3 regions of the Exiguobacterium sp. OS-77 genome follow, and region 2 is predicted to be linked to each of the others. Evidence: riboswitches for the same ligand, from Rfam matches in the RefSeq annotation. Region 2 holds a riboswitch; each other region holds the start of a gene.

The links. A riboswitch is a leader RNA that binds a small molecule or an ion and turns the genes downstream of it on or off. The one in region 2 is predicted to bind S-adenosylmethionine.
Region 1: it holds a riboswitch for S-adenosylmethionine, as region 2 does, so the genes downstream of both, mtnK (S-methyl-5-thioribose kinase) here and EXG77_RS01830 (carboxylesterase) in region 2, are expected to answer to the same signal.
Region 3: it holds a riboswitch for S-adenosylmethionine, as region 2 does, so the genes downstream of both, metK (methionine adenosyltransferase) here and EXG77_RS01830 (carboxylesterase) in region 2, are expected to answer to the same signal.

Annotation. Positions count from the first base shown of each region.
Region 1 is NZ_DF239008.1:2,720,970-2,733,530, forward strand. Features, by position in the region: gene EXG77_RS13885 (DUF58 domain-containing protein) at 1-415, opposite strand, end outside; gene EXG77_RS13890 (MoxR family ATPase) at 412-1,368, opposite strand; gene EXG77_RS13895 (ABC transporter permease) at 1,734-2,738, opposite strand; gene EXG77_RS13900 (sugar ABC transporter ATP-binding protein) at 2,735-4,243, opposite strand; gene EXG77_RS13905 (sugar ABC transporter substrate-binding protein) at 4,240-5,322, opposite strand; gene mtnA (S-methyl-5-thioribose-1-phosphate isomerase) at 5,334-6,383, opposite strand; gene mtnK (S-methyl-5-thioribose kinase) at 6,380-7,546, opposite strand; SAM riboswitch class I at 7,625-7,728, opposite strand; SAM riboswitch class I at 7,934-8,035, shown strand; gene EXG77_RS13920 (2,3-diketo-5-methylthiopentyl-1-phosphate enolase) at 8,106-9,296, shown strand; gene EXG77_RS13925 (2-hydroxy-3-keto-5-methylthiopentenyl-1-phosphate phosphatase) at 9,293-9,952, shown strand; gene EXG77_RS13930 (methylthioribulose 1-phosphate dehydratase) at 9,949-10,569, shown strand; gene EXG77_RS13935 (acireductone dioxygenase) at 10,586-11,122, shown strand; gene EXG77_RS13940 (arsinothricin resistance N-acetyltransferase ArsN1 family A) at 11,247-11,735, shown strand; gene EXG77_RS13945 (MBL fold metallo-hydrolase) at 11,796-12,551, shown strand.
Region 2 is NZ_DF239008.1:346,147-358,707, reverse strand. Features, by position in the region: gene EXG77_RS01845 (MetQ/NlpA family ABC transporter substrate-binding protein) at 1-555, opposite strand, end outside; gene EXG77_RS01840 (methionine ABC transporter permease) at 575-1,225, opposite strand; gene EXG77_RS01835 (methionine ABC transporter ATP-binding protein) at 1,215-2,243, opposite strand; SAM riboswitch class I at 2,330-2,433, opposite strand; SAM riboswitch class I at 2,683-2,784, shown strand; gene EXG77_RS01830 (carboxylesterase) at 2,852-3,610, shown strand; gene EXG77_RS01825 (transposase) at 3,700-3,846, shown strand; gene EXG77_RS16650 (IS3 family transposase) at 3,956-4,060, opposite strand; gene EXG77_RS01810 (hypothetical protein) at 5,190-5,780, opposite strand; gene EXG77_RS01805 (thymidine kinase) at 6,343-6,957, opposite strand; gene EXG77_RS01800 (DedA family protein) at 7,141-7,791, shown strand; gene EXG77_RS01795 (type B 50S ribosomal protein L31) at 7,828-8,073, opposite strand; gene rho (transcription termination factor Rho) at 8,165-9,538, opposite strand; gene EXG77_RS01785 (C40 family peptidase) at 9,893-10,570, shown strand; gene EXG77_RS01780 (SDR family oxidoreductase) at 10,647-11,414, shown strand; gene glpX (class II fructose-bisphosphatase) at 11,691-12,561, opposite strand, start outside.
Region 3 is NZ_DF239008.1:809,654-817,581, reverse strand. Features, by position in the region: gene EXG77_RS03965 (peptidoglycan bridge formation glycyltransferase FemA/FemB family protein) at 29-1,063, opposite strand; gene EXG77_RS03960 (MFS transporter) at 1,247-2,425, opposite strand; gene EXG77_RS03955 (class I SAM-dependent methyltransferase) at 2,579-3,178, shown strand; gene EXG77_RS03950 (serine aminopeptidase domain-containing protein) at 3,229-3,933, opposite strand; gene EXG77_RS03945 (GNAT family N-acetyltransferase) at 4,012-4,500, opposite strand; gene metK (methionine adenosyltransferase) at 4,638-5,846, opposite strand; SAM riboswitch class I at 5,975-6,101, opposite strand; gene pckA (phosphoenolpyruvate carboxykinase (ATP)) at 6,336-7,904, shown strand.

The DNA.
Region 1 (12,561 bases), 2.4 Mb from region 2:
AGCCAGGAATCTGGTAGACTCCTCGACGAATCGATGGAATCGTGTAGTCGATTTGCTCTGTCTTCCGGTAGTGGGCACGGAGCGGACGGCTGATATCGAGTTTTTCTTCGCTGAGTTCGTTTGGAATCGCCTCCGTCACCTCGACGGCTCCGACCAAAAACGGAAAACGCCGGCGAACCCGTAAGGAAACCGGGATATCTGTTCCGGCAACGAGCATCTTATTCGAGACTTCGCGCGTCGCCAGTGCCTGCGTGACGGGCCAAACGAGGAAGAGCGTCCAGTAGACAGTCAGACCGGCCATGACATAAAACAGCAAGGAAGCGACATTTCCGCCATCGACGCGCGCATATGTCCATAAGGCAACCGTCGTCAAAAGGAGTACAGCGTAACGCCAACCAATTTGCCACTTCGTCATAGGGACTCCACGTCTTGTTGGATAGGTACAGCAACCTCTTTTTTGATTTGTTCTAAAATCCGTTCAGACGATTGACCGTGATAACGCGCGTCCGCTGTCAAAATCAAGCGGTGTGACAGGACCGGAATCAAGAGATGTTTGACATCATCCGGTAAGACGAAACTGCGTCCTTCCATGTATGCCCACGCTTGCGCGACTTTCATCAAAGCAATCGAAGAACGGGGACTCGCGCCGAGATAAAGTGAACCGTTCGTCCGGGTCGCTTGGACGAGATGGACGATATATTTTTTGACGGGCTGTGAGACATGGACGTTCTTGACTTCTTCTTTCATCTGGAGCAATTGCTCGCGACCAATCACCGCTTCGAGCGTTTCAATTGGTTCATCCCGTTCGAAACGTGTCAGTAGCTTCATTTCCTGGTGGAAATCAGGATAACCCATTTTGACTTTGACGAGAAAACGGTCGAGTTGTGCTTCTGGTAACGGATACGTTCCTTCGTGTTCGATCGGGTTTTGTGTCGCCATGACGAAAAAGGGATTCGGAAGCGTATGAATCTCACCATCGACGGTGACGTTCGCTTCCGCCATTCCCTCGAGTAAGGCAGATTGAGTTTTTGGTGATGTTCGGTTAATCTCATCGGCTAAGACGATGTTTCCCATTAAAGGACCCGGTCTATATTCGAATTGGCTAGTTTTCTGATTATACATCGATACACCCGTCAAATCTGACGGAAGTAGGTCTGGCGTGAACTGAACACGTTTGAAGGTCAACCCGATCGATCGGCTGAACGCACGAACGAGCATCGTCTTCCCGACTCCCGGTACGTCTTCTAATAGGACGTGACCGCCCGCTAGTAATGCTGCCAATGATTGTGTGATGACATCTTCCTTACCAATGATGACTTTCTCTACGTTGTCGATAATCGCTTGAATCTCCTTAGTGTATGTTCGCATTGTCAGGCCCCTTGCTCTCGTAGTAGTTGAATTTTCTGACTTTTTATATCATCTCATATTCCGCTACGCTTTTAAAGAAATACGAGCAGTTTCTAGCACATGAAAAAGGGGGAACGCCGTAGCGTTTCCCCCTTATTTGTTTCAGGAACGAACACATGCCGTGATCCGTTCTTGAACCGTGCAGTTGCACGTAAAACACGAATACATCCGTGTCAATGGACAACGTTCGTCAAGTCCGGTGATCCTCTTCTTTCAGAAGCGACATGCGATCGTTCCCTCTACATTGGTAATCATTCATGTGCATCACCATCCTTTCATATATTGAATATTACCGAATATGTTATAAACGAAACGTCGAATTTTAATTATTTTTTTCGATACCGTGCATAGGTCGTCGCGAGTGCGACCGCAAGGACCAGCCCTTTGATGATATTCAACGAATAGTATGGAACAGACAGCATAACGAGACCATTTTCAAGAATCCCGACGAGACAAGCCCCGACGAGTGTGCCAAGCGCATTCGGCTTCCCTTGTCCCGCGAACGACGAGCCGATGAATGCGGCTGCGACCGCTGGCATCAGATAACCGGAACCGGCATTAATTTGTGACGATCCGACTTGTGACGCAAGTAAAATTCCACCGATTGCCGCAAGTAATCCAGCAATCAGATACGCGAGTGCCCGGTAGCGATTGACACGAATTCCTGTCAGGCGTGCTGCTTCTGGATTCCCACCGATGATATAGAGAAAACGACCGTGTCGCGTATGGCTTAAGAAGACATGTGTCACAGCGACGACGACGAGCATGATGACGATGATCCAAGGCGCCTGGCTGATTTTCGCGAATGCCTCCGGAATCGTGCCGACTGTTGGTGTACCGTCCAGGCGCGGCATTCCGGCACTGATTGAACCACCACCGGTATACGTCATCGCGACACCTTCGACGATAAACATCGTCGCAAGCGTCGCAAACAAATCCGGAATCTTAAACCAAACGATGAGTAAGATGTTCACCAGAGCAACGCTAAGAGATAAGAGAAGTGCTAAACTAATCGAGACACCGAGCGGCAGACTGTACCAGACGAAGAACGAAACGACGAAAGAACTCGCAAGCGTCGCGGTCGAACCGACCGATAAATCAAATCCATTGACCGTCAAAGAGACGGTCAAGCCGATCGCGATAATCGTCACGATGGAGATACTTCGTAAAATATTAATCAAATTCGTCCCTTGTAGGAATGTTGGAGCCGTCGTCGCAAAAAACAGGACGAGGGCAAGGATCGCGAGGACGATCCCCCAGTCGTTCAAGAATCCGAGGACAGGACGTAACCCCTTCCCTCGGTTCGTTTGTTTTGATACTACCTCATTCATCGTTGCCCTCCTCCTGTCGCATACCACAACAAGGTTTCTTCTGATGTATCCGCCGTCTTCGTTTCATGGACGATCCGTCCATCGAACATGACGTAGATTCGGTCCGTGACGGTCAAAAGTTCATCCCATTCACTCGTCGCGTAAAGGATCCCTTTTTGTTGTTGCGCGAGTCCGTCAATCAGACGATAGATATCTTGTTTGGCTCCGACGTCGACACCTTTTGTCGGTTCGTCCAAGACGAGTACAGAAACATCGGTCAGTAACCATTTTCCGATGGCGACTTTTTGTTGATTCCCACCGGATAGTTGACCTACTTCCTGTTTCACGTCTGCCACTTTAATGCCCAGCTCCTTGACCCATTGCGATGCCTGATCTGCTTCTTTGCGACGATTCATCAGCCCCCAACGGTTGACGAAATCATGAGCTGCCGCTGCTGTTAGGTTTTCTGCGACAGAATCGGCAACGAGGATCCCTTCTTTTCGTCGTTCTTCTGGAACGAGACCGATCCCCGCTTGAATCGCAGCTTGTGGATTGCGAAGGCGATGGGCTTTTCCACCTATCCGAACCTCCCCTTCCTGAAACGGACGATCACCGAACAATGCTTTGCATAATTCCGTTTTACCGGCACCGACAAGACCCGCGATACCAACGACTTCACCTGCTTGAACCGTCAAGGAGATATCGTGGACGTCCGCATTCGTGGCACTCTCGACCGTCAGTACGTTCGTTGCATTTACCTGTGACGTTTTCGCAACAGACGTAAGCTGACGCCCAAGCATTTGCTCAACGACATCTTCCTTCGTGATGTCTGTCAAAAGATGTCGCGAGATGAGTTGACCGTCGCGCATGACCGAGATGGAGTCGCAAATCTCATATAGTTCCTGTAAACGATGCGAGATGAAGATGATCCCAAGCCCCCGTTCGGCTAAACGACGCACGACTGAAAAGAGATGGCTTGTTTCCGCCTGACTGAGCGGTGCCGTTGGTTCATCTAAAATCAAAAAACGGCGTTCTTGGACGAGGGCGCGAGCAATCAGTACGAGTTGCTTTTCAGCAAGCCGCAACTCCTCGACACGTGTCTTGACGGAAATATCCGCCTGTAATGTTGCTAACGCTTCTTTGGCACGCTGTATGTAACGGCGTTGGGATACGAAGCCAGTCATCGTTCCGTCCGTCAACAGATCGAGACAGATATTCTCAGCGACCGTCAAATACGGGACAAGCGCCACATCGACCTCTTGTTGGACGAGGTCGATTCCAATCTGTTTCGCATCACGCGGTGACGTGATGGTCAACTCCTTCCCGTCGAGACGGATCGTTCCTTCGTCCGCTGTTTCCGCTCCGGATAAGACTTTCATCAACGTCGACTTACCGGCACCATTCGCACCGACAAGCGCGTGGATTTCACCGGATTTCACTTCAAACGAGACTTGTTTTAAGGCTTGCACTCCCGGAAACGCCAGTGAAATCCCGGTCATCTTCAAGTGATGATTGGTAGACGTCATTGTTTCTTATGGACGTCACGCAACCGGTCCATCCACGGTTCATTGAATTTGTCCGATGTACTCCATCCTTTGATGATCGTATCGAGATTGTACATCGTCGTGTCCTGCTTCAACGCCTTCTGCTCCACGAGTTTCGCGTCGAGATCAAAGCTATCCGGTGTCTTCTCGCCAGCGATTTTCTTAGCCAGTAATCGCATGTCCGTTTGTCCAATCAAGAATGGATCCACCGCACTCGTCGAGACCCAGTTACTGCCTTTTTCACGCATCAGGTTGATATCCTGATTCGAGACATCGATCGAGATTAGCGGGATTTCTTGACGTTTATTATCCTTGAGCGATTTGTAAGCCCCTTTTGCGACTTCGTCCCACGCTCCCCAAACCGCATCAATGCTTCCTTTCGGATATTTCGCGAGAATCGCATTCATCTTCGTTGCGATATCCCCTTGGACATCTTGGAAATTTGTCGGTCCAACTGTCTCAAGCGTTTTGATTTTACCGTCTGCTTCGTACGTCTTATAGATTTCCTGACGACGATCGAGCGGGGCAAAACCTGGTCCGAACCAAAGTTTGATGACACGGACTGGCTTTTTGTCCGTCACCTTCGTCACTTCATCAAGCGATAGCTTCGCGAGTTGATGATCGTTTTGGAACGTTTCCGTCACACCTTTTAACGCCGTTCCTTTTTTCTTCGTGACCGTATCGAACGTCACGACCTTCAGCCCTTTGTCGACCGCTGGTTTAATCATGTCATAGGCGTAGTCTTCCTTACCATGCGAGATGATGAGCCCATCATAATCTTGCTGAATCGCTTGCGCGACAAGCTCCTTGAACTTGACGTCGTTACCTTCCGAAATGAACGTGCTGACTTTAAAGCCAAGCGCTTCGCCTTCACTTCGTGCGCCATCAAGGAATTGTTTCGTATGGTCGTCCGATGCTAGGTTGCGGATCACGGCGATCTTGACGTCTGATTGAACCCCTTTTGGTACATCCTTAACGACCTTCGTCGTCGTGGCTTCTCCATTCGCACAAGCCGCTAGTAACAGTGCCGGTGCTAGGACGGCGTAAGCTAGTTTTTTCATGACATATCTCCTTATCCGAGGGGTTGAAGCCCTGTTAATTGTTCAATCGTTTCTTCATTCGGTTGCGTGATGACACCAAGTTCGGTGATGATGCCCGTGATGAATGTGTGTGGTGTGACATCAAACGCCGGATTGAAGACAGCGACGCCTTCCGGTGCTGTCGCGACACCTTGGACAGTCGTCACTTCTTGCGGATCACGTTCTTCGATTTCGATCGCGTCTCCGGAAACGAGCGAGAAGTCGAACGTCGAGAGCGGTGCTGCGACGTAAAACGGAATACCAAAAGCTTGCGCGAGCAATGCTAATTGGAACGTCCCGATTTTATTCGCGGTATCTCCGTTTCGTGTAATGCGGTCGGCACCGACGATGATCGCATCGATCTGTTTTTCTTTCAGCGTATGGGCGACCATGTTGTCCGTAATTAACGTGACATCGATCCCGGCACGTTGAAGCTCCCATGTCGTCAATCGTGCTCCCTGCAGTAACGGTCGCGTCTCACTCGCAAAAACGGATAATTCAATGCCGCGTTCTTTTGCGATGTAGAACGGCGCAAGTGCTGTTCCATAAGCAGCGGTCGCAATCGATCCAGCATTACAAATTGTTAGAATCCGGTCGCCTGACTGGAATAATTCCAGTGCATGAATCCCGATTTGACGTGACGTCTGCGCATCCTGGTCGTATAAAGCGACCGTCCGTTTTTCCAACCGTTCGCGAATCTCTTCTACCGACGTCCCGTCTTGAATGATTGGATTCAATTGATCGAGGACATTTCGCAAGTTGACGGCCGTCGGTCGTGTCGCGAGTAACGTCGCCGATGTCTCAAGCAAGGCTTGCTTGTAGACCGGAAGCGCCGCTTCAAACCGGTATGCTTCTTGAACGAGCACGAATCCCCCAAATAAACTGATCGCAGGTGCGCCCCGAACGCGCAGTTGTTTAATCGCCTCAACGGCTTGCGCGAGATCAGCAATGACTTCATAGTGCTCTTCCTGCGGTAGACGTGTCTGATCGAGAATCGTCAAGACACGGTCTTCGTAACGGATACTTTGAACGAATGTAGTCATCGGCTAAGTTCCTCCGTTACGTCAAAGTTTCGTAAATCATCGAATGTCCGACATTCTGTACGGCGTTTGATTAACGCTGTTCCTAGACGGAGAGCGTGACGTTTCCGCTCTAAGCGTTCCGTCGTTGAATTGATTGATTCTAAATCAGCGACCAGTGCTAGACCGATCGTCCGCCGAATCAATTCGCAACCGGCGAAGCCAAGGGCATCCTGCAAGATCGTGCTCAGTACATCATCGACGAGTCCTGGTGCCTGGAACGGTTCGACGGCTTCCCGTTCCCATAAGGCACGGAACGTTGAAGCGAACGTCAGCCAGAACGTATCGATATCCTTGATTCGGGCGTCACGTCGTGTAGGGTAATCCGGATATGCCGCGAAGAATAAGTGGGCGATGAACTGTCCGACATCGAATCCAAATGGACCATAAAAGGCGAATTCAGGATCGATGACTTTCGTTTCCGTCGCTGAGGCGAAGATGCTTCCTGTATGTAGATCGCCGTGCAGCAATGCATCTCCTTTCGTGATGAAGAGCGCTTCGAGTTTTGCGACTTCGCGTTTCAACTCATCGTCTGCCCATAGACGTGCCACCTCTTCTTCGAGTCCGGCTTCAATCTCGTTCGTCTCCGCGTCATGAAACGGATCCGTGAAGATTAATTTTTCCGTGATGTCGCACAAGTCTGGATTGTAGTACGTTCGGGCGACACGTTTCTTTTCAACCGGACCAAGCGCAAAGTCCGATGTATGGAATAACGTCCGAGCGAGATAAGAACCGATATGTTCCGCAAGCAACGGATACTGTTCACCTGCGAGTAAACCGCTTCGAACGATCGTCAAATGTGAAAGATCTTCCATGACCGTATACGCCTCTTCGTGACTAGCATGAAAAACACGTGGTACGAACGGTACGGCATGTCGCGCGAATTCACGGAGTGCGGATTGCTCGATCCACGCTCGTTCGAGCGATAACGGCCAGCTCTCCCCGACGACCTTCGCATATGGTAATGCTTGTTTTAAAATCAAGCGATGTTCGCCTTCTCGAATCCGAAAGACGAGGTTGAGGTTCCCGTCGCCAATCTCTTCTGCTTCGACGGCTCCATCGCCGATCAGTCCTAATGTCCGAACACGATCAATCGCGTCCTGTTCTGTGAATGCTTTATATGTCATCTCAGTTTCCCCCTATGTGATACACGAAAAAGCGCCTCTTTTCGTCATCGAAAAGAGGCGCAGAAAAGTCACTGCGTCCTCTTATCTCTCAGACGAAACGTCTGTTGGATGTAGCACCGTGCCTAGTGGTCGGTTGCTGCGGCGTCATCGGGCCAATTCCCTCTGCCAACTCGCGATAAGAGTCGTATGTAGTTGTCGTGTGTGATATTGATTTGAATCTTACGCAATCGACTTCCTCGCTGTCAAATCGAAATCAAGCAGAAACGGACATCATTTTTAAGTCATCTATAGAAAGAGTATTTCCAAAAAAATAAATTTTCTAAAAATAGTTTGACAAGTCACGATTCTCATGTAAAAATTGCAATTAGATTTCACAATTTCATCCAATTCTTATCAAGAGCAGACGGAGGGACAAGCCCTACGATGTCGCAGCAACCGACCTTTTGGCACGGTGCTAATTCTTGCAGCTACTAAGCTGACAGATAAGAGTCCACGTTCGAATCATTCATGGTCTCTTGTCGCTGACGAGAGACCATTTTTTTGTTGAAGGAGGAAAGACATGGCTTATATCACTGCTACTTATCAATTGACTGCCCGTGATCGACTCGAGCAGCGCGCTGAACAACTCGCGCTTGGTCTGACAGTCGGTTCTTGGACGGAACTGAATCATCTCGAACAACAACAACTCGCCTCGTTCAAAGGGGAAGTCGTACATACCGAAGAGCGCGATGGCAAAGGATATATCACGATTCGTTATCCGGAACATAACGTGTCGCGCGACTTTTCTGCGATTCTGACGACCGTCTTCGGGAAACTCTCACTCGACGGTGAAATCAAATTAACGGAATTGCTACTACCCGATACATTTACGTCGGACTTTCCAGGTGCGAAATTCGGGATTGAAGGGGTCCGTTCCTTGATCGGTGTCGAAGATCGCCCATTATTAATGAGCATCTTCAAAGGAGTCATCGGACGCGATTTATCGTTTCTTCGTGATCAACTCGAAGGACAACTCGCTGGTGGGATTGATCTCGTCAAGGACGATGAGATCCTATACGACAATCCATTGACGCCAACGATTGACCGGGCACGAATTGGACGTGAGGTCATCGACGCTCACTTCCACCGGACCGGTAAACGCGCGTTATATGCAATCACACTCAGCGGTCCCGTCTTTACGCTCAAGGATAAAGCCAAGCGATTGATTGACGCTGGAGCGACCGCTTTCTTGCTGAATACCTTCACATACGGACTCGACGTCTTACGCGAACTGGCAAGTGATCCGGAAATCAACGTCCCAATCTTCAATCATCCGGCCTATAGCGGTGCGTTGATCGCTAGCCCGAATCACGGAGTCGCAGCTCCTGTCTTACTTGGCACATTACCGCGTGCTGCTGGAGCAGACTTGACGCTATTCCCGTCGCCTTACGGCAATGTCGCTTTGCCAAAGGATGTCGCCCGTGGTATCGCGGTCGAAGCGACCCGTCTCGGTCAGACGAAATCGATCTTCCCGGTTCCTTCAGCCGGTATTCATCCTGGACTCGTCGCTCAACTCGTACGGGACTTCGGGATCGATTCCGTCATCAACGCCGGTGGCGGCGTACATGGTCATCCGCAAGGTGCTGCGGCTGGTGTCACCGCTTTCCGTCAGGCACTCGATGCGGCACTCGCAAATGAATCCCTATCGACGGCAGCATCGCGTCATGAAGAATTACGGATCGCCCTCGACGCTTGGGGGATCAAGTCATGACCGTACGGATTCTTTGTGACTTCGACGGTACCGTGACGACACAGGATAATATCATCGCACTCATGCAGGCATTTGCGCCAGCGAGCGACTTCGAACCGTTGAAACAAGGTGTACTCGACCGGACGTTATCGATTCAAAGTGGTGTCGGGCAAATGTTCGCACTTCTGCCATCTGATGGGAAAGCGTCCTATCTTGACTTTTTACTGGAGCGCGCCGTCATTCGCGACGGATTTTCGGAGTTGCTTCAGTACAGTCGTCGTCAAGACATCGATTTCTCGATCGTCAGCGGCGGAATGGACTTTTTCGTCGAACCGATCTTAGCGCCATTCCTTGAGCAGGAGCGCATCTATTGCAATGTCGCAAATTTTGACGGTCCATTCGTTCATATCGATTGGCCACACGCCTGCGATACCCATTGCACGAACGGGTGCGGCTGTTGTAAAACGTCCGTTGCTCGGACACTACGTAAAGACGGTGACGTCATCATCGTCATCGGCGACTCGGTGACGGACTTCGAACTCGCAAAACAAGCGGATCGTGTCTATGCCCGTGATTATCTGATCACGTTGTGTGAAGAGAACGATATCGCCTATACACCGTTTGAGACGTTCCATGATATCGTTCATGATTTAACACGAGCGGAGGTGACAACATGACATTCATGCGACGCTATGAAGAGCTACGCGCCATCAAACAAGAGCTTGCGGCTCGCGATTGGTTCCCTGGTACGAGTGGCAATCTCGCCATTCGGACATCCGGTGTCCCGGTTGAATTCCTTGTGACGGCAAGCGGAAAAGATAAACGGCAGACGACTCCTGACGACTTCGTTCATGTCGATGCGACCGGTCAATTGATCGGTGAGCAATCCGGGCGTCCTTCTGCTGAGACATTGCTCCATGTCGAAGTGTTCAATCGAACGGACGCCGGTTGTTCCCTGCATGTCCATACGATTGCGAACAATGTGATTTCGGAACTCTATGGCGATCAAGGCAGCATCACCTTTTCCGGTCAAGAAATCATCAAGGCACTCGGACACTGGGAAGAGGATGCGACGGTCACGGTACCGATCATTCCGAATCATGCGGACATTCCGACGCTTGCCGCTGCTTTTGCACCTCATGTCACAGCAGACAGTGGTGCCGTCCTGATCCGCAATCACGGAATCACGGTCTGGGCACCGACCGCCTTTGAAGCAAAGAAACACCTCGAAGCCTTCGAGTTTTTATTCAATTACACGTTGACGTTGCAATCATGCCGTCAATCCATTCATTAAAAGGAGGAATCATCTCATGGCAACAGTCTTATTCCAAGAAACAAACACACGGTATACGGATCAAACGGAAGTCGCTGACTTCCTTGCGTCACGCGGCGTTCTTTACGAACAATGGGACGTTTCGAAACTTCCAGCGCCTCTCGTTGAGAACTTCACACTGACGGATGCAGACAAACAAACGATTCTCGATACGTTCGCTCCCGAAATCAAAGACGTATCAGAACGTCGTGGGTATCAGACAGCTGATATCATCTCACTTTCGGATACGACACCGAACCTGGATGAGTTACTCGTCAACTTCCAGAAAGAACATCATCACACGGATGATGAAGTTCGTTTCATCGTTAGCGGTCATGGCGTCTTCGCGATCAAAGACGAAGAAGTCGGCTACTATAACATCGAACTCAATCCTGGTGATTTGATTTCCGTTCCTGTTAACACACGCCACTACTTTACGCTTCAAGACGATCGTAAAGTCGTTGCTGTTCGGATCTTCGTCACGACAGACGGCTGGGTTCCGATTTATGAAAACGAGACGTCAACGGTCTCTTAAGAACGATATAAGCGCTGATTTCCTTTATGTGAAGGAAATCAGCGCTTTTCTTATCGCACAAACATATCACTACATTGATACGTAACCGATATAATGAAGGAAAAGCGATGAGGAAGTGAGCGTCATGCATATTCGTCCCGTAACGGAACACGACTTATCAGCGATTCTCGCCATCTATAACGAAGGCATCGAAGATCGAATCGCAACGCTTGAGACCGACCAAAAGGACTTATCCTTCATGACCCAGTGGTATGTAGAACGCACCGATCGATATGCCGGATATGTCGCTGAAGATGACACAGGTGTCCTCGGCTTCATTTCCCTCGATCCGTATAATCCGCGTCCTGTCTACGCATCCGTCGGTGAGATTTCGGTTTATATCACCCGGACTCATCGTGGACAAGGGATTGGCACACGTTTGCTTGAAACGGCTGAGCAACACGCCCGTGATCATCAGATGCATAAACTCATTCTCTTCACCTTCCCATTCAATAAAATCGGACAAAAACTCTATATCCGCTCCGGGTTCCGGATCGTCGGAACGTTTAAGGAGCAAGGACAGTTGAACGGCGAATATGTCGACGTCATGGCGATGGAGAAACGCTTGCGATAGGATTCATTGAATGCCAGACGGGGAATAGTCAATCCGAGTCATTGAGAGAGGATGAACCTAATGGATATTCAACAAATTCGCAATGCAACACTCGTTGTCACGTATGCCAATCAAGTCTTACTAATTGATCCGTTCCTCGGCGAAAAAGGCAGCTTGCCTCCCTTCGGTCAAACACCGAATGCCGTCGCCAATCCACTCGTCGACTTACCGGTCGATGTCAAGACACTGCTCGATCCTGACGCCATCTTCGTCACGCACCTGCACGCTGATCATTTCGATGATGCTGCTAAACAACTATTACCCAAGCATTTGCCACTCTATGCGCAGCAAGAAGAAGACGCGCAGCACATCCGAGAAGCCGGCTTCACGAACGTCTCTTCCTTCGATTCCGGTGTGACGATTGGTGATATTCAAATCCATCGAACAGGTGGACAGCATGGTGTCGGTGAAATCGGCAAACGGATGGGACGTGTGTCTGGGCTCGTCCTCACCCATCCGGACGAACCAACACTTTATATCGCAGGTGATACGATCTGGTGCGACGAGGTCGCGCATGCAATCGAACAACATACACCCGATATCATCGTCGTCAACAGTGGAGCCGCCCAGTTCTTGACCGGAGAGCCGATCACGATGTCACAGCGTGATCTCCTTGCCGTACACGAAGCAGCGGCGGAAGCAACGATCATCGTCTCGCACCTCGAGTCCGTCAACCACTGTCTCTTGCGACGTGATATGATTGCTGACTTTTTAACTGCTTTCCATCTCTCTGCCCATTTCCTGATTCCGGAGGACGGCGAAACGATGTCATTTTAAAAACAGTAAC
Region 2 (12,561 bases):
TAAGACGCGTGGCGTTTGTCCGGCGACGATCGGAACGATTTTCAGCTTCTTCGGATTCTCGACGATCTTATCGACCGAACCGTTACCATCGAAGTCGTCCGGTAGCTTGATCAGACCTGCTTCTTGCAGTAACAAGAGGGCGCGTCCCATGTTCGTCGCTTCGTTCGGAACAGCGATTTTTCCGCCATTTGGAATATCTTTGACATCCTTGTATTTATCCGAGTAGATCCCCATCGGTGCGATGACAGTCGTCGCAATCGGCGATAGCTTCAAGTTATGTTCTTTCTTGAAAGCGTTGAAGTAGGAAATCGTCTGGAAGGCATTGGCGTCGATCTCACCCTCAGCCAGTGCCATGTTCGGCTGGACATAATCGGAGAACTTGACGAGTTCGATTTTGATGCCTTCCTTCTCTGCTTTTTTCGCGACATAATCCCAAACTTGTGTGTCTGAACCGCTGACACCGAGCTTGATCGTCTTTTCGTCTTCTCCTGATGCTGCGCACCCGGCAAATAAAATCGTCGTGAGTGTTGCTCCAATTGCTACTGCTTTTTTCATGGCTGAATCGCTCCCTTGATTAATGTCTTCTGATTTTTCGTGCGACGATGTTGCCTGTCGTCTGTAAGCCTTGGACTAAGATGACGAGAATCCCGACCGTGATGATCATGACTTTCGTATCAAACCGTTGATAGCCGTAAGTAATTGCTAAGTCACCCAAACCGCCGCCACCGATGGCGCCTGCCATCGCCGATGCCCCGATCAAGCCGACCGTCGCGATCGTTAAGTTCAGGATGAGTGAACCGAGTGCTTCCGGTAGGAGGAAGCGGAAAATCGTTTGAAACGGTGTCGCGCCCATCGCTTCTGCTGCTTCAAGAACGCCTTTATCGACTTCGAGTAAAGAACTCTCGATCAGACGCGCCATGTACGGTGCAGCGTAAAAGACGAGCGGAACGATTGCGGCTTCTGTTCCGATCGATGTCTGAACGATCAAGCGCGTCAACGGGATGATCGCGACGAGTAAGATGATGAACGGAATCGAGCGGAAAATATTGACGATACTGTTGAAGAACGTGAACAACGGAACATTTTCAAGTAACGCTCCTTTTCGCGTGACGACAAGCAGGATACCGAGTGGTAAGCCGATCAAGGTCGAGAACAAGAGCGAAACGGATACCATCGTCATCGTCTGCAAAAATGCTGTCCAAATATCACTGTAGTTAACTAGCATCAGCGAGCACCTCCTCAACGGTTACCTGTGCCTGATCGATGTAGTGTAAGGCACGTTTCACTTCAGCCGGCTCACCAATCAACTCGACGAGCAAGGTGCCGAACGGCGTCTCCTGCAACTCCGTGATGCTACCGTGCAGGATATTGACATCGACGTCGAAGCGTTTTGCGACTTGCGACAAGAGTGGTTGTCCGGTGTGATGTCCAAGGAAGTGAATCTTATAGATTGGATGCGCATTTCGCGACTCGATCAACTGACGAATCGACGCTGGAATCTCGTCATGCATGACGGACCGTACAAAGTTCCGTGCCGTCTCGGTCTGCGGATTTGAAAAGACATCAAAGACCGTTCCTGACTCGATTAGCTTCCCAGCTTCGATGACGGCTACACGATCGCAAATCTCCCGGATGACGCCCATCTCGTGGGTAATCAAAAGAATCGTGATCCCGTACTCTGCATTGATCCGTTTTAATAACTGAAGAATATGATGTGTCGTCTGGGGATCAAGTGCTGACGTCGCTTCGTCACATAAAAGGACGGAAGGTTGCGTCGCGAGTGCCCGGGCGATACCAACGCGCTGTTTCTGCCCACCCGACAATTGATCTGGATAATGATCCGCCTTGTCCGCGAGATCGACGAATTCGAGCAACTCCGTCACCCGACGGCGAATCTCATCTTTCTTGACGCCTGCGAGAACGAGTGGTTTTGCAACGTTCGTAAAGACCGTGTTCGCATTCAATAGATTGAAGTGCTGAAAGATCATTCCAATCCGTTGTTTTGCTTGGCGTAATTTTTTCGGAGACAGTTGCGTTAAATCTTCCCCATCGACCGTCACCGTTCCTGACGTCGGTCGTTCTAACAGATTGACACAGCGGAGCAGTGAACTTTTCCCGGCACCGCTAAAGCCGATGACACCAAAGATTTCGCCTTTCTCGATCGTCAGGTCGACACCGTCGAGCGCTGCAATCGTCTGATCTTTCGTGACGTACGTTTTTTTGACTTGATGAAATGCAATCATTCCGTTTTCCCCCTTCATTCAACAAAAAAGGTCCCTTCTTGAGAAACAAGAAGAGACCTGGATCCGCACAGTGGCAGAATCCACTCCACTCATCTCTCAGACATCTGTCTGATGGAATTGGCACAGTGCTCATAATGAGTCTGTTGCCGAGGTTTCGTAGGGCCAGTCCCTCCACCTCTCTGGATAAGTATTGCGGTATGAAATTCGTATGTGTGTTGTTGCGTTGTTGCTTATGTCGTAAAACTAATTTTTACATTACGGGTCGAAACTTTAAAAGTCAACCAACTTTGCAAAAATAATCCATTTGGCGCATATCGATGGATTTACAAGTTATGAATTAGCTTAATGAACGGATCACGATTCGTCAAGAAAGATTTGACAAGTCATTTTTGGTCGTGCTACCATCGTTTCAATGATTATTCCGACAATTCCAATATGATATTTATCAAGAGTGAACGAGAGACCTGGCTCTATGACTTCACGGCAACCTGCAATTTGTAAGGTGCTCCGACCAGCAAAGCGCGGCTTTGGATGATACGGTGAAAAACTCGTGGGCGTCCAAGCAGTGACGTCGACGAGTTTTTTTCATGAATGGAGGAAAAATAGTAATGATGAACTATCCTGTATTGACTGGTGCTGAAGCGTTTTATTTTCAAGGTGGATCGATCGGCATTCTAATCTGTCATGGTTTTAACGCCACTCCGCAAAGTGTACGGGACGTCGGTGAGGCATTCGCTGCTGAAGGTTTTACCGTCTATGCCCCGCGCTTACGTGGACATGGAACGAACGTCCGCGAGTTCGAACAATCGACTGCTCGATGTTGGAAGCAAAGCCTGCAAGACGGCTATGAACGTTTACAAGAAACATGCGATCAAGTCTTCGTCATCGGTCAATCGATGGGTGCGACGCTTGCGCTGTCGCTCGCCGCTGACGGGATTCCGTTTGCCGGCATCATTACGATCAATGCCGCACTCTCCGTTCCATCCTATGAATCACTTTCGTTCGAGGACGGTCCAGAGTATTTACCGGAAGGCGCACCGGACATTAAGCGAGCAGCCTTTGAAATCATCTATGATCTTGTTCCGAGCCGTTGTGCGTTCGAACTTGTTCGCCTAATGGATGAAACAAAAGGACGCCTTGGATCGATCCTTCTACCGACATTGATTCTTTACTCAGCGACCGATCACGTCGTTCCACCTTCGAGCTCGGATTATCTGCACCAGCACATCGGAACAAATGATAAACGAAGCTACTGTTTACTGAACTCGTATCACGTTGCGACACTCGATCATGATCAGGATTTGATTGTTCGTGAGACGATTCGCTTTATCGAACAATCGTGTCAGTTTTCGCAAGAAACAGGCTGAATCAAAAAAACAGCTATTCGTTTCCATATGGAAGCAAATAGCTGCTACAGATTGTAGGCAAAGCGTATTTTTTCTTCTAATGAGAATGATTGCGCTTTGTTCATTTCGAATCGTTTCCAAGGACAAGCACCGACCTCGTTCTGTTAATCAAGATAGCGCTTCTTCAATATGTATTCGGTATTCCTTGCATGCGACGTACCATCAAAGAGATCAAGACTAACATGACATCCCATTAGGTTTTAGGTTTTGGGCTGAAAGAAAAGGTGCCCCCTATTTCTCTATATTCGGGAAGGACTACGTCCGGTAGACTGATCCAGCAATATGAGATACATATAAACACCTTGATTAGGCTGCCAGTACACCATATCTTTTCGGTGTCAGGTAGCCTAATTTTTCTTGGATTCGTTCTTCGTTGTAGTAATTTAAGTAGTTGATAACGAGCTCAGAGATCTCATGGTCTCTTAGTGAATTAAATTTGACGTACTGGAACTCCTCGGACTTTAAAATGGAGTGAATGATTCGATAACTGCGTTGTCCCAACAGTTTCCTCTCCGAGACATACTACTTATTTTTGATACCTTACTTCTCCATGATCTCTTTCGTCGTTAACTCACCACTCAGCTTTCCTTTGACTACTGCCCAATTTATTTCGCTTGAATATACGTTTTTGCCCATGCAAAAACACCTCCGATGTTAGTATCTTTTAAAAATGTACCACTCCGAAAGTGTTTTTTATGGTCTCAAAATTTTAGGTTCGCCCACGGTACGGACGTCTTTGAGAGTGCTTTTTTATCGTGTCCTCACTCAAGAGGTCAAAGCTGGGTTCGTCGTCCATTCGGTCATCTTTATCGACTCTACCACATATCAAGGCGAACACAAACAAACGGAAGTTCAAGAAAATGCTCGTTCGACGCGCTATCCAATAGTACAATGACGCATTAGATCAAGACGTCAACGAGGATTGGATCTTACATGAAAAAAAGCTCCCCCCCGCCAAGACGAAGAGCGTGGAAGAATGTCAGATAAAGGAGAGTACAGCAGCTCCGTGGAGTGAAAAAACGATGCTTACTTTCATTGCATGAACCCTAAAAAGATTTCGAATTAGTCCTGGGAATCCACATTTTTTACATTTAAGTAGTCAATACATACAACAACCCCTCATTTCAATTACGAAATGAGGGGTTGTCTACAATCTGAAACTCCCATATTTAATTATAGGATTTTTTTGCTCACCTTTTTCTTTTTTAGCTGCTTCAAAGTTAAGATAAATGGTACACCCAACAGCTGCGATTAAAAAGATTATCCCGTACCCTATTTCAAAGTTAAAACCATAATACAAGATTGCAACTGTGACTAATACAATCAAAACTAATCGTATACTAGATTTGTGGTGTTTACTCATTTGTTTACCTCCAATTCCTTACATCAACAGTTATCGTTGTTTGATCTTTTCAATTTATCCATTAAACAAATCCTTCAAAAACACTATACCTTACACCAAAAACCTTCGAAAGGTTAAATGCAAATAATAAAAAAACAATAAGAGATTTCAATTGATGAATCTGTATTGTCTTTTTAATTACTTATATACTCTATGTTTAGAGTTGGCTAACTTAATGCACTTATAATTCATATGACCGTACGTAGTCAGTAGTCCAGCTAAAGTTAAGCTTGCTCCTTTTGTAAGCAAAAGTCTTAGTCCTTTTTTGAAATCACCTTCGAGAAGTGCTGCGACAATTGCTGCAACTCCTGTTAGACCGTATTTATTTTGGATATATTTCTTAGCGCAAGCATCTCGAACTGCTTTCCACTTAGGATTGATTTGACTAGAACTAGCTGCCGCCATCATAGATGCTTTACTAGAATTTGAAGATACTTTTTCTTCAATTGGATCATTAGTTAGTAATCCAAGTTCTTTCAATTCTTTTTTTATCTCTGTGTATTTCCGATTACCTTTTAATTCTTTTTTTAATTGTTCTTCATTCACAAAGACAGTACCATCTTCATTTGTAACAGAACTACGACTTACCGCTTCCATGATCGCGACAGCTTCTTTTTCACTTAATTTTTTTTCGACAGCAGATACATTTTTCATTGGAATATTTGCAATAAACAAAGCGAATACTAAAGCAACCATCAAAAATTTCATCCATACATTATTTGATTTCATCCAAATTCCCCCTGTTTTTGTTTTTCTGATTGACCTAAAACCAAAATAATACATACCCAGAGGTTATCATATCCCAAAAAATGTAAATGATTTTTATATGTTTTTTAGATTACAACTTTGAAAAACATTGACACACGCTGTGCTACAATAGTATCTTCCTGGAACAAGGTGTGATTTTTTCATGATTTGCATGATATCAGGAAAACCCTATGCTAGCACGTTGAGTGATACTATTTTTCTCTTATGCTCTTTCTCGTCATTTTTGAGTATTTTTCATTTTAAGTCGTACTTTAGTCCTTGTTATTGTAATTGCATCGTATTATAACTCACAGTATCTGACTCACGATAAAGAACTGTTACAAGTAGTAATTAGTTACTTTATTCTTTTAGTCCTAGCTTTCTTTATCATTCATCTCGAGTTTAAAAAAGTGACTAAAAGAAGCTGAGACTTAACTAGCTGAGTTTAACGAAAAAAAAAAAAGAATCGCCATCACTCAGGATGTGCAATTCCTTTTTATCATCTGTAAAACTGAGTTATATCCCAGCCTTCGCCTTTTTTCATTTATCGTTCTTGGTGTTGCACCGATTGGAGCGGCTTCGGTTTTCCAGGTACCTCATGGCAATGACGGCAACGTGGCTCATACGATTCCGACGCTCCGACTAGGATGATCGGATCATCGTAGTTCGCTGGTTTCCCGTCAATCAAACGTTGTGTCCGGGAAGCCGGATCCCCACATGAAAGACAGATCGCTTGTAGCTTCGTCACGAATTCTGCACGCGCCAGTAATTCAGGCATTTTCCCGAATGGCTCTGCCCGGAAATCTTGATCAAGGCCTGCACAAATGACGCGTTTTCCGTCTTGTGCGAGTGCTTCGATGACTTGTACGATCTCATCATCAAAGAATTGAACTTCATCAATGCCAACGATTTGTGTTTCTTCTGCTACTGCTGCATAGAGATCACGACTCGTCGCCATCGGAATCGCTACGACAGAGTTGCCAACGTGAGAGACGACATGCTCTTCATGGTACCGGTCGTCGATTGCCGGCTTGAATACTTGCACGGGCAGTTTGCCATACTGCGCCCGTCTGACACGACGAATCAACTCTTCCGATTTCCCGGAAAACATACTGCCACAAATTACTTCGATCCAGCCGTACTGATTTATTACATGCATCATCGTCCGACACCGTCCTCTAAAAATAGTCACTTTAACGAGTATAGCTCGAAACGGTATCGAGAAAAAGGGTTGACTTCCGGAAATCAAAATTCATTTTTTCTTTCCCTAGAATTTTTGTCCTTTCATTCCAACTGTCCCCTATTTCCTGTACACTGAAGAAGAAGATTCTCACGAAAGAAGGTGTCCCCGATTCATCATCTCTTACATGACATCCTGCACCAATATGGTGCCCTTGGTCTCTCCGTCCTTCTCGCAGGTGGTATCGTGGGATTGCCGGTTCCTGATGAGACCCTGCTCGTTTTGTCCGGATTTTGGATGCATCAAGGCAATCTACCACTCGTCGGTACGATTCTCGCCGCTTACGCCGGCAGTTGCATCGGGATGACGATCAGCTATTTACTCGGATTAAAACTCGGTATGCCACTACTACACCGCGTTGGACCGAAAATGCGTATCTCAGAAAAACATATTCTTTCCGCTGAAGCCGGTTTTCGTCGTTACGGAAAATCGGTCTTGATCATCGGTTACTACATACCTGGTCTCCGCCAACTCTCTGCCTTTTTTGCAGGCGTCTCAAAAATGCCGTTTCGCGTTTTTGCGAGTTATGCGTATACAGGTGCCTTGATTTGGATCAGCGTGTTCTTAGGTGCCGGTTACTTCGTCGGCCGCCATCTCTCGTTCCATAAAGTCATGGACTATGTCTTGGCACATCCGGAAGTCATGCCCTATTTAATCGGGATTGCTGGCGGAATCGCCTTCTCGTTCGTCTTGAAGACGTATCTCACTTATCGTTCACAATTCAGTCTATACAAAAACAGCCTGCTTCCTTAATGGAGGCAGGCTGTTTTTTTAAGAACCAACAAGTAATTACTTGCGGCCGTATTTTTTGTTGAAGCGATCGACACGACCATCTGCCGCGTTGAACTTTTGACGACCTGTGTAGAATGGGTGCGAGTCTGAAGACACATCCACACGGATGAGTGGGTACTCGTTACCATCTTCCCAAGTGATCGTTTCGTTCGAAGAACGAGTAGAACCGCTTAAGAATTTGTACTCAGTCGTTGAATCCATAAATACTACTTTGTTGTAGTTAGGGTGAATTCCTTGTTTCATGGTTGATTTCTCTCCTTCCGCCCTGGTTCATTTGCTGAGCCAGAGTAAGTTACCTTCCTATACTAAACGATTTTTTTATGCGTCGCAATAGTTATTTTTCTGTCGTCGTTTCCTTCTTGACGGTACGTGGTTTAGCTGGCGCGCGTCGAACCGCCTTCTTCTGTTCTTTCTCAAGTACGACGAAAAATTCTTCATTATTTTTCGTATCACGAATCTTACGCAGGAACGTATCGACGAACTCGTTCGACTCGTTCATCGTCCGGCGAATCGCCCAAAGCGCATCAAGCTGCTCTTTCGGAAGCAACAGTTCTTCCTTCCGTGTACCGGACTTCCGAATGTCGATCGCTGGGAAGATTCGACGCTCTGACAACTTACGATCGAGATGCAGTTCCATGTTGCCAGTTCCTTTGAATTCCTCATAGATGACGTCATCCATGCGCGATCCTGTCTCGACGAGTGCTGTCGCAAGAATCGTCAAACTACCACCGTGTTCGATGTTTCGCGCTGCACCAAAGAACCGTTTTGGCTTATGGAACGCAGCCGGATCAATTCCGCCCGAGAGCGTCCGACCACTTTGCGGTACCGTTAAGTTATAGGCCCGTGTTAGACGCGTGATCGAATCCATCAAGATGACGACATCCTTCTTGTGTTCGACAAGCCGCATCGCCCGCTCGAGGACCAGTTCAGAAATTCGGACGTGGTTGTCCGGTGTTTCGTCAAACGTCGAGCTGACGACGTCTGCTCCTGGAACCGAACGCTCAATGTCCGTTACTTCCTCAGGTCGCTCATCAATCAAGAGAATGATTAGTTCGACATCCGAATGATTCTCCTGAATCGAGTTTGCGATTTCTTTAAGGAGTGACGTCTTCCCTGCTTTTGGCGGTGCGACGATCAAACCACGTTGACCAAATCCAACCGGTGCAATCATATCCATGACACGAACGGATAGATGGCGTGGTTCTGTCTCAAGTCGCATCAATCGGTCCGGATAAATTGGTGTCAGTGCCGGGAAAAATAACCGGTTACGGGCAGTATCCGGTGCTTCACCGTTAACGGCTTCCACGCTAAGTAACCCTTGGAACCGTTCGTTTTCCTTCGGTGGACGGACTTTACCTGTGACGACATCACCATTACGTAGATTAAAGCGTCGGATTTGAGATGCTGCGATATAAATATCTTCAGAGGATTGGGAATAATTGATAGGACGAAGGAAGCCAAAGCCACCATCGTTTTGCATTTGTGGATTGCCAGGGATGACTTCGAGTACCCCTTCGAGGAAATAAAGACCAGTCGATTCAGCCTGTGCTTTTAAAATCTTGAACATCAACTCGCGTTTACGGGCTTCCCGGTATTGTGGGACATTTTTCGTCTTTGCGATTTCATAAAGTTCTTTTAATGTCAGTTGGCTCAATTGAGCCAGTGTATAGGAACGTTCTGGTTTATCTTTTTTATCAGTTGTTGGCATGTTCTTCACCTATTCTTTATAAATTCAACTGCATTCAGCATACTTCCATACATACATCAGGAGGTATGTAATTTTATTCGTGAACTAAAGGTATCATATTTTTTTGAATTCGTCGTCAACAATCCTTTGCGTTTCTTACTTTGTAATATTCAAGGATATTATTTCAGTTATGTTACAAAAACATCTGTTTTGTCTTCTAACTGAAAAAACGTTTTCAAGTGTGCGCATGCTAAGATATTCCTGCAGACAAAATTCTTACACAGTTGTAAGGTTCACTGCTTAACCAAACACTTAATGATTTCATCATATAACTTACGGACGCAACACACTACATTAAACGGAGGAATTCTTAACATGAAACGTTTTCTAGCATCGATCGCGACAGCAGCCTTAGTGGTTTCAGGTTTTACATCAGTGGGTACAGGTAAAGTTGAAGCAGCAACAGTCACGAAAGTCAAGATCACGGACAACGGTCTTCGTGTTCGGACAGCACCTTCTACGAAAGCAAGCATCGTCGGGAAAGTCAACGCTGGTCAAGTCTTTACATATAAAGGCAAGTCAGGCAGCTGGACAAAAATCTCATACGGCGGCAAAACACGTTATGTCTTCTCACAATACACAAAGACATACAAATCATCTTCAAGCGCTAAAAAAACAACGAGCACATCTTCTAAACGGACTAAAATCCTAAGCGAAGCAGCAAAACATAAAGGTACACCATATGTATGGGGCGGAACGACGACTCGTGGATTCGACTGCTCTGGTTTCACAAGCTACGTCTACAAGAAAGCGGCTGGTAAAACATTACCACGTACGTCTTCTTCACAATATTCTTCTTCTAAGAAAGTCAGCGTTTCTAAAGTACAGCCAGGAGATCTTGTCTTCTTCTCACACGGTAGCGGCATTCAACACGTTGGGATCGCAACAAGCAAGTCAAGCATGGTCAACTCAGAAACAGGTGGCGTTAAATACTCAAGCTTCAAATCAGGGTACTGGGGTTCACGCCTTGTCGGCGCAGGATCTTACCTATAATTCATCATCTCAAAGCGGTTGAGCATTGGCTCGATCGCTTTTTTTCATCGAATCGATTACAGGAGGAGGAAATCGGATGCATGTCTTAATCACAGGTGCTTCAAGAGGTCTTGGTCGTGAATTTGCTTATCTGCATGCCAAGCAAGGGGATCACGTCTTGCTCGTCGGACGCGATGCGACAGCACTCTTCGAAACGAAGTTCCATGTCGAGCGACTCGGGGGAACGGCAACCGTCTTTCCGTATGACTTAACGCAGCCGACGCATCGTCTCGCACTATTTCGGGCAACGGAACAGATTCCGGTCGACTGCGTCATCAACAACGCCGGGATCGGCGTCTTTGGTTCTTTCCTTGAGACCTCGTTCGAAGACGAGTCCCGGATGATTGCCTTGAATATCGAAGCATTAACACACGTAACGAAGGTCTATGCCTCTCGCATGAAAGCACAGGGAATCAAAGGACGTATCGTCCATCTCGCATCAACGGCTGCGTTTGAAGGTGGTCCATGGCTGAGTGTCTACTACGCGACAAAAGCCTATGTCCTTCATTTCTCGGAAGGCTTGACGGAAGAACTCGCACAAGACGGGATTCAAGTCAGCGTTGTCTGTCCAGGCGCGACCCATACCGGTTTCGAATCAGCAGCAAATCTTGAACAGTCACGCTTGTTCTTGCGACCTGGTGTCATGGATGCTCCGACGGTTGCGCGCATCGCCTACCGCGGCTATATGAAGGGGAAAACGTTCATCGTTCCTGGCTTCGGGAATGCCTGGTATATCTTTTCGACGCGTTTTCTACCGCGTCGGTACGTCACCCGACAAGCAGGAGAAGTTCAGCGTCCACGGTGATAGTTATAATGTTCATTATTTCAATATTTATGACGTTCATCCTCAACTCCTACAGGAAAAGGAAACGAGTTCAACGTTTCCGTCAGGGTAAGGTAAGACCCGACATTTCGCATAAGTTGCGAGATGTCGCGGCTTACCTCCCGCCTGAGTAAAGTGAGGATATGAACGTTATCAGTTTTAAACATCATCAAAAAAGAGTTGGCCTTCCGGAAATTATCCGCAACACCAACTCTTTTTGTGTGGATTCAGACGTCCTTTTTGAGGAGTCGTCCTATTTTACTTAATGACAAGCTTCGGTTTTTTCTTGAACGAGTGAATACCTTCGACGAAACGCACCGTTCCGGATTTTGCACGCATGACGACAGAGTGTGTCTGACCGCCTTGTGCCGTGAACTGAACACCTTTCATCAACTCACTGTCCGTGACGCCTGTCGCAGCAAAGATACAATCGTCTCCTGAAACGAGATCATCCATCATAAGGATCTTCGATGGATCTTCAATGCCCATCTTCTTGCAACGCTCGACCTCGGCATCGTCTGCTGGTAACAAGCGTCCTTGGAGCTCACCACCGAGGCATTTCAAGGCAACGGCAGCAAGAACGCCTTCCGGTGCACCACCTGAACCGAGCAGGATATCAATCCCCGTATGCGGGAACGCCGTGTTGATCGCAGCAGCGACGTCACCGTCACCGATCAAGCGAATCCGCGCCCCTGTTGCCCGAATCCGTTGAATGATTTCTTCATGACGTTCGCGATCCAGAATCGAGACGACGACGTCTTCGATTTCTTTGTTCTTCGCCTTCGCTACGGCTGCGATGTTTTCTTCGATCGTCGCATCCAGACTGATGTGTCCTGCCGCTTCCGGGCCGACTGCGATCTTATCCATGTACATGTCCGGTGCATGAAGTAAATCTCCTGCATCCGCGACCGCGAGAACAGCAAGTGCGCCCCATGTTCCTTTTGCGACGATGTTCGTTCCTTCCAGCGGATCGACGGCGACGTCGAGTCGTGGTCCATACCCATTTCCTAGCTTTTCTCCAATGTAAAGCATCGGTGCTTCATCCATCTCGCCTTCCCCGATGACGACGGTTCCTTTCATCGGAATCGTATCGAAGACATCACGCATCGCGCTTGTTGCCGCATCATCC
Region 3 (7,928 bases), 460 kb from region 2:
CGTTTCACCTTCTTCATTTAGTTACTGTTTAACTTGTCGCCATTTGGACACTGGTTTGTCGGTAAGCCGGAAAATAATCCGAATTAGCATCTGACCCGTATCGTATACACAACTGATCGTATACGGCTGGTTGAAGAATCGATTTTCCTTGATGATACTCAAATAAACGGTACCCGGTGTAACGGCATTTACTCTCAAAGAGACTATCCCGTTCTTGATATCCACCTCCGAGATGTTGTTCGACGAGACCGCGTGCTTTCGCCTGAAGAATCGCTTCGTACTCAAGTCGTTGATTTGGGAACATCTTCGCTTCGTCCCGCTTACAACCAATCAAATGACCGTGGGCATATTCTTTTCCGAGCAATACGAGGTACCCTCCAACCGCTTCTCCTTCGATTTCCGCCATCAGCAATATGGGTTCACAAAGCGGGTTCGTTTCCATCAACTGCTCAAAATACGTCGCGGTAAAATAATAATGAGCCGAAGCATTCTTCCGGTCCATCGTTTCATGATACAACGCTACAAAAACAGGTAGGTCGTCTCGCGTTCCTATTCTAACGGTTAAAGGAGAGGCAAGCGATTTGCGAATCATACTTCTCGTCTTCTTATGAAATGTCTGCATGATGTCCTCTATTGAAGGGCGTAAATCGATACTCGTCGTATGACGGATGAAGGAAACTTTCGTCCAGTCCTGCATGAACCGTTCATTACCGGTCAACGGATTAAAGCGAATCATTTCCGAAACGACCGATTCTTGCTCCGCCCACCTTTCAAACGATAGACGTGCATGCTGCATTTCAGTTGCGGTTAAGCGACCGACGATTTCCGGTCCGCCGTAGCCATACGGCGTGATGAGATCTGAATAAGGCGTATCAAAAATCCGACGCTTTAAAAAGGGATAGAACAGTGTTCCCGCATGACCTTCATAACGAAATAACACCGCTTGCTCAGACGGTCTAGCGTTAAGCGTGACGTATTGGTGACTGTAGAAGATATCAAGAGGCTGTTGCTGTACGTGTGTCGTCCAAGTTGCGGCATCTGTGATGAATTGACACCTTTCCATTCGTGCACCTCCAGTCAAAAAGAAGCAACGTTCACATGAACTTTCTTTTCAAGTTCTTGATTAGAAAGTACCCGTTTCTTTGCCGAAATATTCCATATTAATAATGATTTGTTTTATAATTAGCGCATTAATGATGTAAAAAAAAGACAGCGAATCTAATGTCCGCTGTCTTACAGATGATGCTCATGATGTGATTTTAGGAATGGCACGAAGGAATACGACGCCTGCTAACAGAATCAATCCAATCAATGTCAAGAAGACCGCTGACATACCGGATAAATCGTAGATCAACCCTCCGACGGTCGGACTGATCATCCGTCCCGCTGAAGCGGCAATATTGACGTATCCCTGGAACTCTCCTTCTTTTCCGATTGGCGCGAGTCTCGCCGCCATAGCAGGAACCGCTGGCCAGATGAACATCTCACCAATCGTCAAAATGATCATCGCGACGAGGAACATCTTGAAGCCGCCTGCGAACGGAACGATCAGATAAGACAAGAGGAAGATTCCTGTACCGGTCATCAATTGTCGCTTCAAGTCATCTCCAAACCACCGGAGAATTGGTGTTAATAAAGGTTGTGCGAACACGATGAGTGCTCCGTTGATCGTCCAAAGAATAGAGTACTCGGAAATCGTGACACCGAGCGATTTCGTGTGTACGGCAAAGGTTCCTTGCCATTGCACATAAACGAACCAAAGTAAGGCATACCCGATCGAGACGAGCAACATCGTCCGTGCCGCACCGCGCGCAAGGGGTGTGCGTGTCGTTTCGATCTCGTCATGTGCCGCATGCATCCGCGCTGGTGCCTGAATCCAGGATAAACCGACGAACAAAATGATGGCAAAGGCGATGTAGAGGACGAGATTGGCGATGAAGATGTACTGAATCGAAAAGGCAGCGATTTGACCACTGACTGCTGTCCCGAGCGCTACACCGACGTTTTGTGCGACATAAATCGCATTAAAGGCACGACGCCCGCCTTCCGGCCAGATGACACCCGTCATCGCGTAGATCGTCGGAAAAACCATCCCACCGACGAATCCAATCAATCCAAGCATCGCGACGTATCCGAGGTACGTCTGATGAAATAGCAACAAGCCAACGGAAGACAGGACAAGTCCGATGACACTGATGACAAGCGTCTTCTTGCCACCGAGACGGTCAAACGCTTTTCCACCTAAGTAGTTTCCGACGATTGCTAAGGCAGAGTTGACGAACAATGCCATCCCTGCTTTTGTCATCGACTCTCCTAAATATTCATGAATATATAATGTATTAAACGGCCATAAAAAAGAGGATCCCGTCGTATTGATGGCCATCGCAAGGACGAGGATCCAGACCGCTTTTGGTAATTTTGGCATACCTGTGGTCCTCCTATTTCATTCTCAACCTTGCCACTTTACGCAATCCGTCCCCTAACTGTCAAGCTACTTCGCTTTTCGTCAACGAATCAAAAAATGATATAATGCAGAAAGAATCTTGCACATACTGAACCATTACTAGAAAAACAGACTATAGGAACAGGAGTCTATGCCATGTCACTTGCCCGTGTATTACCTTATACGAAACAATTACTCGAGTCCGTTATCGAGCCCGGAGACTGCGTCGTCGATATGACTGCCGGAAATGGACATGATACACAGTTTTTAGCAGAACGTGTCGGTCCAGAAGGAAGGGTTCTTGCGTTCGACGTCCAGGCACAAGCCATTGAGGAATCGACGCGACGTCTCGACGAAGCCGGAATGTTAGCACGCGTCGACCTTTACCATGAAAGCCACATCCATGTCGGTGCCCGTCTTTCGGACGAACAACGTCCTGTCCGCGCTGGAGTCTTCAATCTCGGATACCTGCCTGGAAGCGACAAATCAATCACGACGACCGGAGAAGAGACGCTTGAAGCACTCGATGCCCTCCTCCCGGTCCTCGCTCCCGGCGGTCTTGTCGTCCTCGTCGTCTATCACGGTCACTTGGAAGGAAAACGAGAACGTGACGCTGTCCTCGATTACGTCACAGCCCTTGATCAGCAAGATTATGCCGTTCTCCAGTATCGCTTCTTGAACCAACAAAATCATCCCCCGTTCATCATCGCGATCGAGAAAAAAGTACGCGGATGATGGGCACAAAAAAGTGATGCCCCTTTTTTAGAGGCATCACTTTTGTGATTTCATTCTTCAACAAGCTTAAAGAACAACATTAATTTTTCTGCAAACCGTGTGTTCAACCGTTCGAAACTAAAATGCGGAAAACCGTGTAGACGTTGTAAGTAAATCTGATCGCCACCCATTTTCCGGCATACTTCAAGTGTCAGCTTGACGTCTGCGAACTGATCGTCCGGTGCATAAAAACAAGCCAAGTTCACACGCGGCAGTTTTTTTCGTTCCTCGTCATGTACGACGATCTCTTCTTCGATTTCCCGGTACTGTGCATAGGTCAGTTCACCGATGCGAACGGTATCTTCCGTACTTTGACCAAACGGCAACGTACCGAGTGGCGCATCGGGCCGGAAACGATCGAACGCACTTGCGAAGACTTGTTTGACGCCTCCGAGTTGTTTCGAAGGGTGCCAATCAAACAACGGTGAAATGAATGCAAGGCTTGCTACCGGTAATTCATATTCTTGCAACAGACGATTGACGACGAGTGCGCCCATGCTACAGGCGACGATATGAATCGGTAGCTTGCGTTTCCCGGCTTCACGTAATGCTTCTTTTAACAGTTGACCATGTTCTTCAAACGAGATACGACGTGGGGCGTCGACGAGCAATACTTCATACTCTCGTTCGAGTACCCGAATCAAAGCTTCACTCGGACGGGCACGCAGTTGTAACGGATAGACTAATACGATGATTCCTGTTGGTTGTTCAACCACAAACTCACCTCTTCACTTCATACTTCCTATTTACGATACCTTATTTCAAACGCACACAAAACCGTCCCAAGACGGATTTCACGAGGCGACATGGCGAAGGCGAATGACAGATTCTACTTGCCCAAAGACTTCTTCCGTCATCTCACTGAGTTCTTCAAAACCGAATGAGATCAAGAACTGACGCGCTTTATAGTTACGTGCCTCCACGTATACTTCGAGTGGGACGGCTCCTTGTCGTTCGAGTTCACGGATCAATCGTCGTCCGATTCCGTTTTGCTGATATTTCGGTAAGACGTACAGACGAATGATTTCCCACGTTCCCTCAACATCAATAGCATGAATGAAACCGACGATTTCCTCATCGATGATTCCGACATAAAAATACTCTCCCCGTGCTTCTTCTGCCGTCCGGATCGCACGAACAACCTCCTCTTGCGGATACGCTTCCTGCACGAAATGCGCTTTCGAGCGCTCGGAATAGATTTCTGCATACGTATCCAACCAGGATGTGACGGCAATGTCATGAATACGTCCTGCATCGGCTGGAATAGCTTCGCGTATTTCCATAATCGGAACCCCCCTTTGTATTCATACGAATCGACTCATGTACTTTTACCCTCTTCTAGAAAAAACATTCGTTTCCTGCAAAGTTCCCCGTAAACAAAAAAGTCCGAAAACCCGCATAGGGTTCTCGGACTTTTTGATTATGCGAAACGTTTTGCTTGTTCTTCAAGAACTGCTGCTTTATCTGTTTGCTCCCATGGAAGCTCAACATCTGTACGACCGAAGTGACCGTATGCAGCTGTTTGACGATAGATCGGACGACGGAGATCAAGCATGTTGATGATTCCAGCCGGACGAAGATCAAAGTTTTCAGCAACCAATTCGACGAGTTGTGCTTCAGGAAGTTTTCCTGTACCGAATGTATCAACCGCGATTGATACCGGGTGCGCGACACCGATTGCGTACGCGAGTTGAACTTCTGCTTTGTCTGCAAGACCTGCAGCAACGAGGTTCTTCGCGACGTAACGTGCTGCGTATGCAGCTGAACGGTCGACTTTTGTTGGATCTTTACCAGAGAATGCTCCACCGCCGTGGCGTGCGTATCCACCATACGTATCAACGATGATCTTACGACCCGTCAATCCAGCATCTCCTTGTGGTCCGCCGATGACGAAACGACCAGTTGGATTGATGAAGAATTTCGTTGCTGCGTCGATGTATTCAGCCGGGATGACCGGTGTGATGACGTGTTCTTTCAAGTCAGCTTGAATTTGCTCAAGCGTAACTTCTTCCGCGTGTTGTGTCGAGATGACGATCGTATCGACACGAACCGGCTCGTTGTTCTCGTTGTATTCGACCGTGACTTGTGTTTTTCCGTCCGGACGAAGGTAGTCGAGTTGACCGTTTTTACGCACTTCTGCCAAACGGCGTGCGAGACGGTGTGAAAGCGAGATTGGAAGTGGCATGAGTTCTGGTGTTTCTTTCGTTGCGTAACCGAACATGAGACCTTGGTCTCCTGCACCGATTGCATCGATTTCTGCATCAGACATGCTACCTTCACGTGCTTCAAGCGCTTGGTCTACACCAAGAGCGATGTCTGCTGATTGCTCATCGATTGATGTCAATACAGCACATGTGTCCGCGTCGAAACCGTATTTCGCGCGTGTATAACCGATCTCACGAATCGTTTCACGAACGACTTTTGGAATGTCGACGTAAGTGGATGTCGTGATCTCACCTGCAACGAGAACGAGACCTGTTGTAACAGAAGTTTCTGCCGCAACACGCGCGTTTGGATCCGCTGCGAGGATTGCATCAAGAATTGAATCCGAAATTTGGTCACAGATTTTATCTGGATGACCTTCAGTGACTGACTCCGACGTGAATAGTCGGCGATTAAGGTTTGTCATGTATGACCCTCCCAAAAAAGAATTTGACGGTGTACTCATTTCCCCTAGTTGAGTGGGACGGTAAAATGAAAAAAACCTTTCCAAGTCCAAAAAATGGTCAGGGAAAGGTTGTGCGTTCTTCCTTTACCCTCTTATCGTTCGAAGTGTTTACTTCGCTTCAGGAGAGCACCTTTTCCCTCATTAATATGTGAATTAATGTAGGACGGTTGCCGGGTTTCTTCGGGCCTTGTTCCCTCCACCTGCTCAGAATAAGAGTATCCGTTACGAATTACATGATATAAAGTTGTAACTACTCTGTCAAGCAAGGTTTCAAATTCTAGTCGAAACTTTTTGAAAGAGATGTTAAACTGTTAATGCTGAAAGCGTTTCCAGATAAATAGAAATCAGCACTAGAAAATGATTGCTCTCTCTTTAGTATGTCATATATAATAAATGTGTCATACTAAATACAGTGAGCCAAAACCAACGTAGGGGAAAGGTGGGGTCAGGATGCCGATGACGGTCCTGAATATCGAAGAACTACTCAAGAAAGAGCATGTGTTCAAACAACTATCTGTTGCTGAACTTGTCGAACATGCGATTCGAAACGAAGAAGGTGTCCTTGCTGAGAACGGCGCATTATCTGTAGAAACGGGGAAATTTACAGGTCGTTCACCAAAAGATAAGTTCATCGTCCGTGATTCTTCCTGCGAGTCTCACATTGATTGGGGTCATGTCAACCAACCAATGGATGGAGACAAATTTGAACAATTGTTGCAAAAGGTTCTTCGTTACATGAACGAAGCTGATCATCTCTACTACACAGAAGCTGCTGCTGGAGCAGATACGCACTTCACCCTTCCGGTCCGTGTGCTCACACAATATGCTTGGCATAACCTGTTTGCCAAACAACTCTTTTTACGCGAGTATCCTGAAGTGGCTGCCTTCGAACCGTTCACGGTCGTCTACGCGCCACATTTCAAAGCAGATCCTGCCGTTGACGGAACGAACTCCGAGACGTTCATCGCGATGTCGTTCGAACACCGAATCGTCTTGATCGGTGGAACGGAATACGCTGGAGAAATCAAAAAGTCGATCTTTTCCGTCATGAACTACCTCTTGCCACAAGAAAACGTCCTTTCGATGCACTGCTCGGCAAACGTCGGACACGAAGGCGACGTCGCCTTGTTCTTCGGTCTATCTGGTACTGGTAAGACCACCCTTTCAGCCGATGATAGCCGTCAATTGATCGGTGACGATGAGCATGGTTGGTCGCACGATGGTGTCTTCAACATCGAAGGCGGATGTTACGCGAAGACGGTCAATCTATCGCGTGAAAAAGAACCGCAAATCTTTGACGCGATCCGTTTCGGAACCGTCCTTGAGAACGTCGTACTCGACGAAGCCCGTCATCCTGATTACGATGATACATCGTTGACGGAAAATACGCGTGCTGCTTATCCGATTACGGCAATCGATAACATCGCTGTTCCGTCACGCGCTGGTCATCCGAAGACGATTGTCTTCTTGACAGCTGATGCGTACGGCGTCTTGCCCCCGATCAGCAAATTGACGAAAGAACAAGCGATGTATCACTTCCTATCAGGATATACATCAAAACTCGCTGGAACAGAACGTGGGGTCACGGAACCAGAAGCGACCTTCTCGACGTGCTTCGGTTCACCATTCCTTCCACTGATGCCTGAAAAGTATGCGACGATGCTCGGCGAATTGATTGATCGTCATGGTGTTACCGTTTATCTCGTCAACACGGGCTGGACAGGCGGTGCTTACGGAACAGGTAGCCGCATGAAGCTATCGTATACACGGACGATGGTCAACGCTGCCGTTAACGGCACACTTGCAACGATTCCAACAGAAGAACACCCGATCTTTGGACTTCATATGCCGCTCGAAGTTCCTGGTGTTCCAAGTGAGTTACTCAACCCGGTACGCGTCTGGTCGAATCCGGACGAATACGACACACAAGCGCGTTCGCTTGCTGAGAAATTCCAGAACAATTTCCTTCGTTTCGAGAGTGCGACGGATGCGATCAAGTCAGCTGGTCCGCGCCTATAAAGTAGAGTTTTCTGACTTGCATCA